Regions from separate parts of the Nocardioides sp. Arc9.136 genome, predicted to be linked through region 3. Evidence: predicted binding sites of a transcription regulator. Region 3 holds the regulator's gene; each other region holds the start of a gene.
What was found. Region 3 encodes LexA, which represses DNA repair genes until DNA is damaged. Its sites were predicted from a motif close to TCGAACANNTGTTCGA; they were not measured.

Region 1 (5,083 bases), 340 kb from region 3:
GCCGGTGACGACCGGATCGTCGGCGGCGACGGACGCGACGGCCTGTACGGCGGCGACGGGGACGACCGGGTGATGGGCGGCCCGGGGCGCGACAACCTGTTCGGCGGCGCGGGGTACGACGTCATCGTCGGCGGTGCCGGCGCCGACCAGGTGTGGGCCGATCCCGACGGCGTGGACGACCTGGTGCTCACCGGGGGTGGCGACGACCACGCGCTGGTCTACGGCGGCGACCGGATGCGGGCGGGCGCCGGCGACGACGTCATCCGCCCGACGTCGGTCAACCCGAAGCGGATGGAGATCTGGTGCGGTCCCGGTCGTGACGAGGTGCTGCTGCCCAACGGCGGCGACGTCGGCGAGCCCGACCCCACCCGGCCGATCGTCCACGACTGCGAGGTCGTGAAGATCGACCCGTTCCACTGAGCGCAGCGGCGCTGCTCGTCAGTCCGAGCCGCCGCAATGTCCGGGCCACCCCTGGTCTGCGGCGGGTGGGACGCGTTCGCGCTCCGGTAGGCAGGGTTGAGCAGGACCCCGTCGGCCGCTCGCTCCGTGAGCCGCCGGGTCCAGGTCGAGGCGCCGCGGGCCGGGGCGGGGAGCAGCGTGCGCCGTCGACCGGCCTCATCCGCAGTCCCACGGCTCACCTCCTCGGGCCCGTCAGTGTGCGAACGCCGGAGCAAGCAGAGACGGGGTGCGCTCGGCCCGTCGAGGAGCTGGCCGGGCGTGCCTGTGCCCCGCCGGTTGGTTGCTCCGGCGGGGTGTGGGGCGGGGCGGCTACTGGTCGGGCGGGTCGGTGGTCTCGTGGGTGCCGTGGTGGTCGACGCGGTAGGTGAGCCCTGTGGGGCTGCGCCACAGGTAGGTCCCTGGTCGGGGTGTGTGTTGGTGCCAGACGGTGTGGGTCTTGGCGCGGTGGTGGCGCCTGCACAGGGGGGCGATGTTCTCGGTCGCGGTGGGTCCGCCCCTGCTGTGGGGGATGACGTGGTCGTCGTCGACCTTGCTGGTGGTGTGGGCGGGGCGGGTGCACCAGGGGAAGACGCAGTGGTGGTCGCGCAGCCGGGTCTGGACGGAGAGGCGGTCGGGGACCTCGTAGGCCTCGACGTGGATCCGTTCGTTCAGGTCGATCACGGGCTTGACGGTGATGGGTGCGCCGTCGCGGGCGGCGCGGGTGCACCACTCGGCGAGCTGGGTGGTGAGCACGAACCCCCTGGTGGCTTCGACCCGGGTGACGCGGTCGAGTTCACCATCTGCCTTCTGGTGGACGTGGACGACCAGGGGTGTGGGGTCGGTGTCGAACTGCAGCTGGAGCTGGCGGCGGGCCATGTCGCCGGCGGCCATCGCCCGCCGCGCGCCCTCAGCCTCTTTCGAGCCGAGCTGGGCGAGGCGGGCGGCGCCCTTGGTGATCGCGTCCTCGAGGTCGAGGGCGTCGGCGAGGTCGAGGGTGCCCCAGATGTCGACGTGGCCGTCGTAGGAGACCTGTCGGGTCTGGATGGTGAAGTGGCGTGCTTCGGTGCGTTCGTACCGGACCCGTTCGGCTTCGGCGGGGTCGAACCGGACCAGTGCTTCGTCGAGGAGCCGGTCGAGCGCGGCGGGGCCGATGGTGGCGGCGACGGGGGCGACGTGGGTGTCCACGAACCCCGCACCGGCTTTGGGCAGGTGCAGGGTGCGCCGGGCGATGGACCGCGCTTTCCACGCCGGGAGGGCGAGGTTGGTGACCTTCGCCCAGGTCCGGGGGAGGCGGTAGCGCAGCTCGAGGGCCTCGGCGAGGTAGGCGCGGCCGGCGTCCTCGGACTTCCCGATCCCGGCGGCGAACTCGATGACGGCGAACTCGCTCACCAACGGTGCGCCGTCCCCGGCGAGGCCGACGGCTTTGTCGCCGAACCCCTTCAGCGTCGACCACGCCGAGGCGGTGCTGATTGATTCGGCGGGGTGCATCACGCACCACTGCACCGCCGCCTGGAGCAGCTCTGCCTCGGCGGCGTTCGCCGCGCGCTGGATCGCACGTGCAGCGGCGAGCACGTCGGCTGGGGTGTCCAGCGGGTGCTCGAGCGTCGCGGGGAGGGCCATGGCCTTATTCTACTCGCACGTGTGTTCGAATGGAAGGTGTGCGGCGACGTTGTGGATTGGCGACGGGGGCTCGACGACGCTCGCTGCTCGACCAGCAGCGGGCTGGCGACGGTGCGCGACCCACGGTGTGCCCGTCCTGTAGCCGCCACCACCGCGACCACCCACCTCACGTAGGCCGCAGGTCGGCTGCCTGGGGTCTCGACGACGCTCGCCGGGGCTCGCTGCTCGACCAGCAGTGCAGGGTCTCGACGACGCTCGCCGGGGCTCGCTGCTCGACCAGCGGTGCGGGGTCTCGACGACGCTCGCCGGGGCTCGCTGCTCGACCAGCGGTGCGGGGTCTCGACGACGCTCGCCGGGGCTCGCTGCTCGACCGGCAGCGCGGGGGTCTCGACGACGCTCGCCGGGGCTCGCTGCTCGACCAGCGGTGGGGGTCTCGACGACGCTCGCCGGGGCTCGCTGCTCGACCAGCGGTGGGGGTCTCGACGACGCTCGCCGGGGCTCGCTGCGTGCGTCAGTCGGGGACGTCGACGACCTTGTTCTGGTAGGCCCAGACGGCGGCCTGGAGGCGGGAGCGGACGCCGAGCTTGGGGAGGATCCGTGCGAGGTGGGACTTGACGGTGGAGACCTCGAGGACGAGCTGCTGGGCGATCTCGTCGTTCGACATGCCCTGCGCGAGCAACAGCACGATGTCGAGCTCGCGTGCGGTGAGCAGGTCGGTCCCCCGGGCGACCGTGACGGGCTGGCTGCGACGGCGCTCGAGCACCTCGCCGACCACGCGCTTGGTGAGCGAGTCGTCGAGCGTGCCGTTGCCGGCGGCGACGGAGCGGACGGCGCGGACGAGCACCTCGGGCTCGGCGTCCTTGAGCTGGAAGCCGGCCGCACCCGCCTCGAGCGCCCCGAACAGGTAGTCGTCGATCTCGAACGTCGTCAGCACCAGCACCGGAACCGGGTCCTCGACGCCGGGCCCGGCCAGGGCGCGGGTCGCGGCGATGCCGTCCATGACCGGCATCCGGATGTCCATGCAGACCACGTCCGGGCGCAGCCGGCGGGCGACCTCGACCGCCTCGCGGCCGTCGACGGCGGTGCCGACGACCTCGATGTCCGGCTCGGCGCCGAGCAGGGTCACGAGGCCGGCTCGCACCAGCGCCTGGTCGTCGGCGACGACCACCCGGACCACAGGACCACCCACAGGACCACTCGCAGGACCAGTCACGCGACCTCCCCCTCCCGCGGCAGCCGCAACCGCACCTGCCACCCGCCATCATCGGTGGGGCCGACGTCGAGGTCGGCGCCGGTGAGCGCGGCGCGCTCCCGCATCCCCACGAGACCGAAGCCCCCGGCGGCTCCCGGCGACCCGGCGGACCCCGCCGCCGCGCCGTCGGCCGGTCCGTTGCGGACGACCACCTCGACGACGCGGTCGTCGCGCGCGTCGACGGTCACCGAGCAGGCCGCCCCGGGGGCGTGCCGGGCGGCGTTGGCGAGAGCCTCCTGGACGGCGCGGTACGCCGCGAGCTGGGCCAGCGGGCCGACCTCGCGGGCCGCGGCCTGCTCGTCGCCCAGCACCGCCAGGGCGACCTCGCGGCCGGTGGCGGCGACGTCGGCCACCAGGGCCCGGACGCCGGCCAGCGTCTCCGGGCGCGCGTCGGAGGCGGGGTCGCCCTCGCGCAGCAGGCCGACCAGGCTGCGCAGGTCGCGCAGGACCGACCTGCTCTGCTGGCGCACCTGGCGCGCGGCCTCCTGGGCGCCGTCGGGGTCGGTCAGGACCTGGCGCTCGAGGGCGGAGGCCATGACGGCGATCCCGGAGAGGTGGTGGGCGGCGATGTCGTGCAGCTCGCGCGCCATGGCGGTCCGCTCCCGGTCGACGGCCGCCCGGACCAGCGCGCTCTGCTCGCGGGCGACCGCGCGCCGCTCGTCCTCGCGGGCCCGCCGGCTCTCGCGGACGGCGGCCACCCAGCTCGCCACGACGAGCACGAGGGCGAGCGTCCCGACGGTCTGGACGACCGCCAGCCCGATCGCGCTCCCGACGGCCAGGCCGGAGTCGCGACCGGCGAGCGCCCCGCCGGCGGCGACGAGCACCGCGGTCACGGCGAGAGCCGGGACGAGCGTGCGCAGGGGGCGGGTGGTCACCGCGACGTACACGGCGAGCACGACCGCCAGGGTGGTCAGGCTGGTGGCGTCACGCGCCCCGGCCAGGGCGGCGAGCGGGGCGGCGACGCCGGTCGCGACCAGCACCGTCCGCGGCCGGAGCCGGGCCCGGGCGAGCGCCCCCGCCTGCGCCAGGAGGGCCACGACCGTGACCCACCACGCCGTACCGCCGGTCGCGGGCAGGGCGGCGGCGTCCTCGGCCTCGAGCGCGGTCGTCGCCAGGAGGGTGCCGACCGAGACGACCGCGCAGCCGACGGCGAGCAGCGCGGCGCGGCGGGTGCGAGGGCTCGGTCCGTGCGGCGACGTACCCACCCCCTCGTCCCCTCGTCCGGCTCCCCGCCGGTGCGCCCGGCGAGCCCGGCGAGCGTAGCGAGCGCCCGGTGCGGCCGGCTCAACCGACGAGGACGCGCATGAGGATCGCGAGGACGGCGGCCAGCGAGCCCGCCGCGGCGAGGAGCAGCACGCCGCCGTACCGGCCGAGGGTGACGAGGCCGGTGTTCAGGGAGGACACGAAGGAGGACATGTCCTCGACGCTAGGTCCGCGCAGCGCCGCCGGAAGGCCCTTGACGGGTCCTTGACGCCCCCGTGACGCCGACCTGACGCCCCGTCCGAGGCACCCCGCCGACGCGCCCCGCCCACACCCGCCCGGCGCCCACTGACGCCCGCCCACACCCGCGGGACGAGCCGGGCTGTGGCGCGGCCGACACCGTCGGCAAGACGGCGTCAATGGCCGTCAAGAACGCGTCAAGACGGCGTCCGGGGCACCGCGGCGGGTCTTGTCTGGGCCGCATGAGTCTTGAGAGCGGCCTTCTCGTCGCAGCAGTCGTCGCCATCGCGGCCTACCTGCTCGCGGCCCTGATCCTCCCGGAGCGTTTCTAGT
Region 2 (5,083 bases), 620 kb from region 3:
AAGCCTGCGCGCCGAGCCCGAAGGCGTGGACGGTGGCCACGACCTCGGCCCCGTCGCGGTAGGCCAGCATCGCGTCCCGCAGCTCCACGCACAGGGCCAGCACGCGCTGCTCCCAGGTGCCGACCGGTGCCGGGCGCGCTCCCCTGACGAGGAGCTCGTCGGCGACCGCCGCGAGGAGGAGCTGCTTGCTCGGGAAGTGGTGGTAGAGCGCGCTCGGCTGGACGCCCAGCTCCTTGCCCAGCCGCCGCATCGTGAGGTCGGCGAGGCCGTGGGCGTCGAGCACCCGCAGCGCCTGGTCGACCACGTCCACCCGGTGGTTGCGCACCGTCCCGCCCCTCTCCGCCGCACCTCGGCCGTGGTCGTGCGGCCCCGTTGACCAGACGAACGGTCACACCCTAACCTGAACGCCGTTCACCTGACCAGCGTTCAGGTGCCTGCCACCTCCGTGAAGGACCACCGATGACGATGACCTCCGAGCCCACCACCGCCGCGCCGCGCCGTCCCCGGCTGACGACGACGGACCTCTCGCTGGTCGCGGCGTTCGCCGCCCTGGTCGCGGCGTGCGCGCTCGTCGGAGGAGTGCCCGTCGGCGGCGCCGGCGTGGAGATCACGCTGCAGACCTTCGGCGTCCTGCTGGCCGGGTGCGTGCTGGGCCCGGTCCGCGGCCTCCTCGCGGTCGCGCTCTACCTGGGCCTCGGGGCCGCGGGCCTGCCGGTGTTCTCCGGCAGGGAGGGCGGGCTGGGCTCGTTCGCCGGCGCCAGCGCCGGCTACCTGTGGTCCTTCCCGCTGGTCGCCGGCCTCGCCGGGCTGCTCGTGCGGCAGGTGGCGGGGCGCAGGCGGAAGAGCCGGGCGTTCTGGGTGTTCCTCTGCGCCGTGCCCGCGGTCGCGGTCAACCACCTGCTGGGGATCGTCGGCATGAAGTACTGGTTCGACGTCTCCTGGGCGGTGGCGTGGGGGTACGACGCGCCGTTCTGGGCCGGCGACCTGCTCAAGGCCGCCCTCGTCGCGCTCGTCGCCGCCGAGGTGCACCGCGCGTTCCCGCAGCTGCTGCACCGCCGCTGATACTGCTCGCGTGCCCCGCATCGACCTCGACGCCGCGTCCGTCGCGGTGCCCACGCCCGACGGGGACCGCGTCGTCCTCGAGCCGACGACCCTGACGCTCACCGAGCACCGGATCGGCGTGGTCGGCGCGAACGGCTCGGGCAAGTCCACCCTCGCCCGGCTGCTCAACGGGCTGGTCGCGCCGACGTCCGGCCGGGTGCTGGTCGACGGGCTCGACGTGGCGCGCGAGGGCGCCGCCGTACGCCGGCGGGTGGGGTTCTGCTTCACCGACCCGTCCGCCCAGCTGGTGATGCCCACCTGCGTGGAGGACGTCGAGCTGTCCCTGCGGCGCACCGAGCGCGACCCCGCCCGCCGCCGCGCCGCCGCGCTCGCGGTCCTCGCCGAGCACGGCCTCGCCGGGCACGCCGACGTGTCGGTGCACGCCCTCTCCGGCGGGCAGAAGCAGCTGCTGGCCCTCGCCGGCGTGCTCGCCACCTCCCCCGACGTGCTGGTCGCCGACGAGCCGACCACGCTGCTCGACCTGGCCAACACCCGGCGGATCGCCGACCTGCTGTTCTCCCTGCCCCAGCAGCTGGTCCTGGTCACCCACGACCTCGACCTGGCCGCCCGCTGCGACCGGGTGCTGGTGGTGCTCGACGGTGCCGTGGCGTACGACGGCGAGCCGGCCGCCGCCGTGGCCCACTACGTCGCCGCGGTGACCACGCCGTGAGCCACCCGCTGCTCGTCGGGACCTACCAGCCGGGCCGGACGGTGCTGCACCGGATGCCGGTCGGGCCGAAGGTGCTCCTCCTCGCCGTCTTCAGCGTCGCCGTCGTGGTCGTCCGGTCGATGCCGGCGTCGTTCGTCACGCTGGCCCTGGCGGTCAGCGCCGCCGTCCTCGCCCGGGTCGCGCTCGCGGCGGTGGGGCGCGCGCTGCGCGGGCTGCTGGTCCTCGTCGTCGTGGTCTCGGCGGTCCAGTGGTGGGTCAACGGGCTCCCCCGAGCCGTGGAGACCACGCTCGACCTGGTCGCCCTCGCCCTCGCCGCGCTCGTCCTCACCGCCACCACCCCGGTCAACGCCCTGCTCGACGCGATCGTGCGGTGGTTGCGACCGTTCCGCCGGGTCGGGATCAACCCCGAGCGTGTCGCGCTCGCCTTCTCCCTCGCCGTCGCCGCCCTCCCCGCGACCCTCACCCTCGCCATCGAGACCCGCGACGCCGCCCGCGCCCGCGGCCTGGGCCGCCACCCCCGCGCCCACCTCACACCGTTCGTCGTCCGCGTCGTCGCCCGCGCCCACGAGACCGGCGACGCCCTGCACGCCCGCGGCCTCGGCGACTGACCCCGGCCTGTCGCGCAGCCGAGCCCCGGCGAGGCGCGCAGGGCGCTCACCTCCGGCCGCCGGGCGGTGCCCCGCTGGTCGAGCAGCCGAGCGCCAGCGGGGCGTCGTCGAGACTCGGTCAGGTGCGCAGGGCCTCGGGTGCGCGCCTCAGGCCGCCTGGCCATAAGTGGTTGCGGTGGGGGCAGCTACGGGGAGGTACGGCGGGTGGACGCGGCGGTCTCCCGGCCGCCGCTGGTCGAGCAGCCGAGCGCCAGCGAGGCGTCGTCGAGACCCGGTGAGGTGCGCAGGGCCTCGTGTCCTCGCCTTCGCCGCGGAAAGTCCCCGAACTCGTGGTCCACAATCTGGTCTGACCTGGGGAAACACGCGTCTGACTGTCGGTGGTCGGTGCTTGAGTAGAGCCATGGCCAAGGACTCCCGACGCAGCGCGCACGTGGTGTGCCGAGCCGTCGCGAAGTCCCACACCCGCCTCGACCGGGCGCACGAGTCGCACCTGTGGTCGATGTCCGATGACGACGTCACCGCCACGCTCCACGAGGCAGCGCGGCTCCGTGCCCGGATCGAGGCGCTCGAGCTGCGCCTAGCCGCGGAGGCCGACCGTCGTCACGCCGGCGAGCGGGTCGGCGCCACCGACACCGCCTCCTGGTGGGCGGCCGAGACCCGCCAGACCCGTCCGGCTGCGAAGCACCGGATGCGGCTGGCCGAGTCCTTGGACCGCCACAGCCCGACGGCCACCGCTCTCGCCGATGGCGATGTGTCGGTCGATCACGCTGGCGTGATCACCGAGTGCCTCGACAAGCTCCCCGCCGACCTCGACGACCCCACCATCCCGCTCCGTGCCGAGGAGCACCTGCTGGCCGAGGCGCGGCACCGTGACCCCAAGGCGCTACGCATCCTGGCCAAGCACGTCCTCACCGTCGTGGCCCCGGAGATCGGCGAGGCCCGCGACGCCAAAGCTCTCGAAGCCGAGGAACGGCTCGCCCGGGAGACCGCTTGGCTGACGATGAGCCCCGACGGGCGCGGGTCGGTGGTCGGGAAGTTCAAGATCCCCGAGCTGCACGGCGCCATGCTCAAGAGGACGCTCCTCGCCTTCGCCGCCCCGAAGCACCAGACGGCTGAGAACGGCGCCGAGACCTACGAACGACGCCCGGTTCCGGAGCGGATGGGCGACGCGTTCTGCGAGCTCCTCGAACGCCTTCCCACCACGTCCGTCCCGAAGCTCGGCGGCCTCAACGCCACCGTCGTCGTCACCATCGACATCGCGTCCCTCATGGGTGGCCTCGCGCCAGGTGTCCTCGACGACGGCGGCACCATCTCCGCCGCCCAGGCACGGAGACTGGCCTGCGAGGCAGGCTTGATTCCCGCCGTCCTCGGGTCGAGGTCCGAGCTGCTCGACCTCGGCCGCACCACCCGTCTCTTCACCGGCGCTCAGCGTCGGGCGCTGAACCTGACCCAGCCGACCTGCACCGAAGACGGCTGCGACTGGCCCGCCCACCTCTGCCACGCCCACCACGACCAACCCTGGTCCGCCGGCGGAGCCACCGACCTCGCGAACGCCCGCAACCTCTGCCCCAGACACCACGCCCGCATCCACGACCCCGCCTACGACACCACCCACCTGCCCGGAGGGAAGGTCGCGTTCCATCGGAGGACCTAGGCCGACCCGAGCGACTCCCTCCTCCACCGCAACCACAGCGGTCGACCCCCGCCGGCCGTGACCCGACGAGCAGCCGCGCCCAGGACCTCGACCACAGCGGCGCGCAACCACACGACTCGAAAAACTGGACCTGCCCTGGCACCACCCGGCGCCCCGGCGACCACCCCCGGGCCCTGCCCACTTCACCGGGTCTCGACGACGCTCGCTAGGGCTCGGTGCTCGACCAGCAGGCGCGGGTCTCGACGACGCTCGCCGGGGCTCGCTGCTCGACCAGCGATTGCAGCCCGACGACCACGCCTAGGCCCTGCGCACCTCACGGGGTCTCGACGACGCTCGCCAGGGCTCGCTGCTCGACCAGCGATTGCAGCCCGACGACCACCCCGACGCCCTGCCCACCTCACCGGGTCTCGACGACGCTCGCTCGCGCTCGCTGCTCGACCAGCGGCTGCAGCCCGAGGCCCTGCGCGCCTCACCGGGTCTCGACGACGCTCGCTCGCGCTCGCTGCTCGACCAACAAGGCGACGCTCGCTCGCGCTCGCTGCTCGACCAACATGGCGACGCTCGCTCGCGCTCGCTGGTCGACCGGCGGCGGGGCGGGCCCGGATGGAATACCTGGGGCGGTGGGACCGATGAGGAACGGAGACCGAGCAGGACGAGCAGACGGAGGTAAGCGCGTGCGCGCAGCGGTGTACGACCGATTCGGTGGGGCCGACGTGATCGAGGTGCAGGAGGTCGCGGACCCGCCCGTGGGCCCGGACACGGTCCTGGTCCGGGCGAGGGCGACGAGCGTCAACCCGGTGGACTGGAAGATCCGCGAGGGCTACCTGCAGGGCGCCTACCCCCACCACCTGCCGATCATCCCGGGCTGGGACGTCGCGGGCGTGGTCGAGGCGGTCGGGCCGTCGGTGCGGTCCGGGCTCCAGCCGGGCGACGAGGTCTACGGCTACGTGCGGCGCGACGACGTCGCGTTCGGCACCGCGGCGGAGCTGGTCCCGGCGCCCGAGCGGACGGTCGTCCGGAAGCCGGCGAACCTCTCCTTCGAGGAGGCCG
Region 3 (5,083 bases):
GTGCCGGGCCGCGGCACCCGTCGGTACGGCGGCGTGGCCGGTGCTGGTCGGGACGGCCGCCACCCCGAGGCCGGCGGCCCCGGTGGCGACGACGGTGCGGCGGCCGAGGGTGCTGACGGGGGTCGGCCGGCCGGGCTGGGTCGTGGTCACGCCTCATCCAACGACGATCGGCGCCCGGCGTGATGGGTGTGCGCGGGTGTGCACCACCTGTTCAGGCGGCGTACGCCGCGGCGTCGCCGGGCGGCCGGCGGCTCAGCTGGCCGAGACGCGCACCGCCGTGGCCTGCCCGTCGCCGAGCGGGGTGCCCTGGCAGGCGTAGTCGGTGCGCTTCCAGCACTCGTAGCGGATGTCGGCGTTCGCGACGGTCACCTCGACCGAGGCGACGGTCCCGGCGCGGAACGAGGCGGTGACCGCGCCGTTCCCCGAGGCGTCGAGCTCGACCAGGCGGCTCTCCGCGGCACCGTCGGTGCCCACGAGCGTCGCCACCGCGCGGGTGGCGCCGCCCGCGGGCAGGTCGACCTCCACGCGCACACCGGTCGCGGACGGCTGGGTCCGCACCTCGAGGGTCGCGCTGCTCAGGTGCGCCAGCTCGGTCCTCCAGGAGACGGCCGCGCCACCGGTGGCCGCCGTCGCCGACCTCGCGAGCGGTGCCGGCCGGTACTCCGCGGCGCTGCCCTCGTCGTAGGCCTGGGCCGGGCGGCGGTTGCCGGTCGCGAACTGGGCGAAGGCGACGGGGAGCCGGGGGCCGCGGTCCTCGAGGACCGCGGCGACGGCGTCGACCGAGCTGAGGTCGGGTGCGCCGGCGCGGGCGTCGGCCTGGCGCCAGATGTCGCGGACGACCGTCGGCAGGGTGCCCGCGCGCTGGTCGAGCCGCTCGCTGAGGTGGCGGAAGAACAGCCAGGTGCCGTAGTGGAAGCCGTCGTCGCCGCCACGGTCCATGGGGCGGGCGGGGTCGGACAGCGGGCTGGCGGCGAGGTACTGCCGGTTGTCGTCGACGTCGTCGAACAGCTCGTCCTCCACCCAGGCCGCGGTGCCCTCGAGGAGCCACTGGTCCTCGTAGGAGTCGTAGCCGAACTGGACGGCGTGGAAGTACTCGTGCCCGACGGTCACCTGGAGGTTCTGCAGCGGGGTGCCGGTGGGGAAGCCGCGGTAGTCGTTGTCGACGACGCAGAAGGCCCACACGTCCTCCGCCCGCGTGCGCTGGTCGCTGGTGCAGTAGCCGTAGAGACCACCGGCGAGGTCCTGGACGTACATGTCGGTCTTGGCGTTGCCACCGGCCCTGCCGTCGCGCTTCGGCGCCCGGTAGCCGGCGCCGACGAAGGTGCGGTGCACGCTGCCGGCCGTGGCGAGGACCTTCCTGGCCCACGACGCGCTCGCCCGGTGCCTGCCGCTCGTGCGCCAGTGGACGCACACCACCGTGCACTTCTTCCTGTCCTGCGCCGGGCGGGCCAGCAGGCGGCCGGCCGCGGCCCGGTCGGCGGGCGCCAGCGCCGGCCGCGCCATGCGCAGCTGCCGCAGGGCCTCGGTGGCGTCCCGGCCGTCCCCGGCCAGGGCGGACCGCGCGGCGGCGAGGCTGCGCGCGGCGGTGACGGTGCCCGGGGCGAGGAGGGCGGAGGAGTCCTGCGCCCCCGCGCGCTCGGCGTCCGGGCGCCCGTCCGGGGCCTCAGCGGTGGCGGTGGTGACCCCCGTGAGCGTGGACAGCCCGGTCGCGAGGACGAGGGCGAGGGCGGCCAGGGGACGTGCGCGACGCATGAGTTCTCCGGGGATGCTCGGCGGTGCCCGGGGGTCACCGACCGGGGCGCTCCCCGGAGGTCCCGAGGTCAGCGCTCAGCCAACCGCAGGTTCGTGCTGCTCCGCATGGCCCGTCGGGACCATCTTCTCCGGGGCGGCCGGCGCGGGGTCCGGTCGCTCACGCCGGCGCTCCACGAGCCGGCCCAGCCGTGCCGAGACCAGGAACCCCAGGCCGATCACCAGCCACCCGGCGAGGGCGTCGAGGACCCAGTGGTTGCCGGTGCCGACGATGACGACCGCGGTGATGAGGGCGTGGGCCCAGCCCAGGCCGCGGACCCAGTGGCGGCGGGCGTGCTGCTGGACGACCACCGCCACCCACAGCGCCCAGCCGGCGTGCAGGGAGGGGAAGGCCGCGAGCTGGTTCGTCAGCCCGCCCAGGCCCTTGGGCGCCGATGCCTCGGACCCCCACCAGCCGTCGGCCGCGTGCAGGGACAGGACGTCGACGTACCCGTCGACGAAGCGTGGGGGAGCGGTCGGCAGCAGGAGGTAGAGCGCCAGGCCGATCAGGGTGGCCGCCACCAGTGCGCGCCGGGCCGGCACGTAGCGCCGCTCGCCGAGGCGGTAGAGCCACACCAGCGCGATCGCGGTGACCACGTAGTGGGCGGTGGCGTACCAGTAGCTGGAGAGCAGGCCGAGGACCCGCGTGTCGACGAAGAACTGGTTGAGGGAGGCCTCCCAGTGCAGGCCGATGAGCCGCTCCACGTCGAGCAGCTCGCGTGCCCGGGTGAGCGCGGGGCCCAGGGCGTCGTCGGCGAACAGCCGGGACCCGCTGTAGACGACGTAGAGGGTCAGGATGAGCGCCAGCTCGGCCACGCCACGCCGCAGGCGCGGGTGCCTCGTGGTGCTGCTGGGGAGACTCACGGCTCCAACATTGCCGTATCCCACCCCCGAGAAGCATCCGGCTTACCCCCGAGTCGCCCCCCGTTTGCCCATTCTTGGGGGTGAGGCGCCACCCGACCGGGCCCTTTCTCCCCGATCAGCCGCGCCGCGGTCCGGTAGGGCCCGGGACCGGCGGTGCGCTCAGACGCGCCGCAGGACCGCGGTGACCTTGCCCAGGATGGTCGCGTGCGTGCCGTCGATGGGGTCGTACGCCGCGTTGTGCGGCAGCAGCCACACCTGGCCGTCCTTGCGCTGGAAGGTCTTCACCGTCGCCTCGCCGTCGATCATCGCGGCCACGATCTCGCCGTTGTTCGCCGTCGGCTGCTGCCGGATGACGACGTAGTCGCCGTTGCAGATCGCGGCGTCGACCATCGAGTCGCCGGCGACCTCGAGCAGGAACAGCTGGCCGTCGCCGACCAGCTGCTTGGGCAGCGGGAAGACGTCCTCGACGCGCTCCTCGGCGAGGATCGGGCCGCCGGCCGCGATCCGGCCGACCATCGGGACGTACTGCGCCTCGGGCAGCACGTCGCCCACGCCCGTCTCGTCGACCGAGGCCTCCTCACCGCTGGACATCGCGCGCCGTGCCGCCATCACCTCGGGCAGGAACACCTCGAGCGCCCGCGGGCGGTGCGGGTCGCGCTTGAGGAAGCCCTTCTCCTCGAGGACCTTGAGCTGGTGGGCCACGCTCGAGGAGCTGGTCAGGCCCACCGCGTCGCCGATCTCGCGCATGCTCGGCGGGTAGCCGCGGCCCTCGATGCTGTCGCGGATGTGGGCGAGGATCCGGGTCTGACGAGGGGTCAGGCCGGTCACGTCGGGTGCGCCGTCGGGCAGCTCGGAGACCTTGGGACCGGGGTTCTTCGCCATGGGTGGAGTGCCTTCCGGGATGCGCGAGGACGAGGGGTGCTGCTGGCAGCACGGTAGAGCCTCCGCGGGCCGTGTTCAAACACCTGTTCGAAGGTGTGTCGCGCGGTGGGCGCCCGGCCCGGGCCGCTGCTTGGATGCGTGCATGGAACCCACCAGCTGTGTCGTCACCGGAGCGGCCCGCGGCATCGGCCGCGGTATCGCCGAGCTCATGGTCGCGCGCGGGCACCGCGTCGTGGTCACCGACATCGACGCCGAGGGCGCGGCGCGCACCGCGGCCGAGATCGGCGCCGCCGAGGGCCTCGGCCAGGACGTCCGCGACGCCGCCTCGCACACCGCCGCTGCCGAGGCGGCCGCGCGGCACGGCGCGCTCGTGGCGTGGTTCGCCAACGCCGGCGTGGGTGACGACGGGAAGCTCGCGGACCTGACCGACGAGCAGGTCCGCCGCCTCGTCGAGGTCAACCTGCTCGGCGCCGTCTGGAGCACCCGCGCGGCGCTCGCCGCGTTCGGCCCGCGCGGCGGCGACCTGGTCCTCACCGCGTCCCTCTCGGGCCTGGGTCCCGTCCCCGGCCTCTCCCTGTACGCCGCGACCAAGGCCGCGGTCGTCTCGCTCGCCTCCTCGGTCGCCCTCGAGGCGCCGCGGGGTGTGCGGGTGCACGCCCTGTGCCCCGACGGCGTGGCCACCGACATGGTCGCCGCGATGCGCGAGGACGGGATGGGCAAGCAGCTCGTCGCCTCGGGAGGCCGGATGCTGGGCGTGGCGGAGACCGCGCAGGCGGCCGTCGACCTGGTCGGGTCCCGCCGGGTCCTGCGGACCCTCCCCGGGTGGCGTGGTGCCGCGATGCGCGTCGGCCAGCTCGCCCCCTCGGTGTCCGGGCCGGCGCTCGCGGTCTTCGCGGCCCAGGGCAGGCGCCGGCTGCGGTAGTCGCCGGGGAGGCGGGTCGGTTCCTTCGAACATTTGTTCGCCCAGGTCCTTGAACTGTTCGAACACGTGCTCTACGGTCGTACACATGTTCGATCGAACGTCTGCTCGATCGTCAACCGGGCCAGCCACTGTCGGTGGCCGCGGTTAGACATCTGCTCAGACCGAGATCGACACGACCCGAGGCTGACCGCCACTTCCCCAGGAGGTCCCCATGAGCACCATCACCGCCACCCCCACCGCCCTGCCGCGCACGACCGGCAGCACCCGCCGCTCCGGCCAGGTGCGGCTCACCCGCCGGGGCCGGCTCGTGGTGTTCCTCCTGGCGCTCGCGATCGTGCTCGGCCTCGGCCTGGCCATCGCGGCAGGCTCGGTGGCCACCGACGAGGCCGGCACCCCCGAGCCGACCCGCGTGGTGATGGTCGGCACCGGCCAGACCCTGTGGGGGATCGCCGCCGACCTCGCCGAGGACGGCGAGGTGCGCGAGATGATGACCCACATCGAGCGGCTGAACGCCCTCGACTCCGCGGTGCTCGCCGCGGGCCAGCGCCTCATCGTCCCGGTGCAGTAAGGCACTCGCCAGCACCGACACAGACGTCGCCAGCCGCTTCGACCCCGGCTGGCGATCCG

Region 1: OSR43_RS02250 (HNH endonuclease signature motif containing protein) is a predicted target of LexA. The motif match lies at 2,072-2,087, and genes of this name have one in related genera.
Region 2: OSR43_RS06965 (HNH endonuclease signature motif containing protein) is a predicted target of LexA. The motif match lies at 2,701-2,716, and genes of this name have one in related genera.

The regions. Positions count from the first base shown of each region.
Region 1 covers NZ_CP113431.1:481,653-486,735, forward strand. The annotation lists gene OSR43_RS02245 (calcium-binding protein) at 1-420, shown strand, start outside; gene OSR43_RS02250 (HNH endonuclease signature motif containing protein) at 769-2,058, opposite strand; gene OSR43_RS02255 (response regulator transcription factor) at 2,570-3,247, opposite strand; gene OSR43_RS02260 (sensor histidine kinase) at 3,268-4,515, opposite strand; gene OSR43_RS02265 (hypothetical protein) at 4,595-4,726, opposite strand; gene OSR43_RS02270 (potassium-transporting ATPase subunit F) at 4,993-5,082, shown strand; gene kdpA (potassium-transporting ATPase subunit KdpA) at 5,082-5,083, shown strand, end outside.
Region 2 covers NZ_CP113431.1:1,442,446-1,447,528, reverse strand. The annotation lists gene OSR43_RS06985 (TetR family transcriptional regulator) at 1-325, opposite strand, end outside; gene OSR43_RS06980 (biotin transporter BioY) at 460-1,062, shown strand; gene OSR43_RS06975 (energy-coupling factor ABC transporter ATP-binding protein) at 1,073-1,771, shown strand; gene OSR43_RS06970 (CbiQ family ECF transporter T component) at 1,768-2,379, shown strand; gene OSR43_RS06965 (HNH endonuclease signature motif containing protein) at 2,780-4,033, shown strand; gene OSR43_RS06960 (NADP-dependent oxidoreductase) at 4,708-5,083, shown strand, end outside.
Region 3 covers NZ_CP113431.1:825,348-830,430, forward strand. The annotation lists gene OSR43_RS03910 (alkaline phosphatase) at 1-150, opposite strand, end outside; gene OSR43_RS03915 (MXAN_6640 family putative metalloprotease) at 253-1,752, opposite strand; gene OSR43_RS03920 (phosphatase PAP2 family protein) at 1,828-2,652, opposite strand; gene lexA (transcriptional repressor LexA) at 2,812-3,534, opposite strand; gene OSR43_RS03930 (SDR family oxidoreductase) at 3,677-4,456, shown strand; gene OSR43_RS03935 (LysM peptidoglycan-binding domain-containing protein) at 4,668-5,024, shown strand.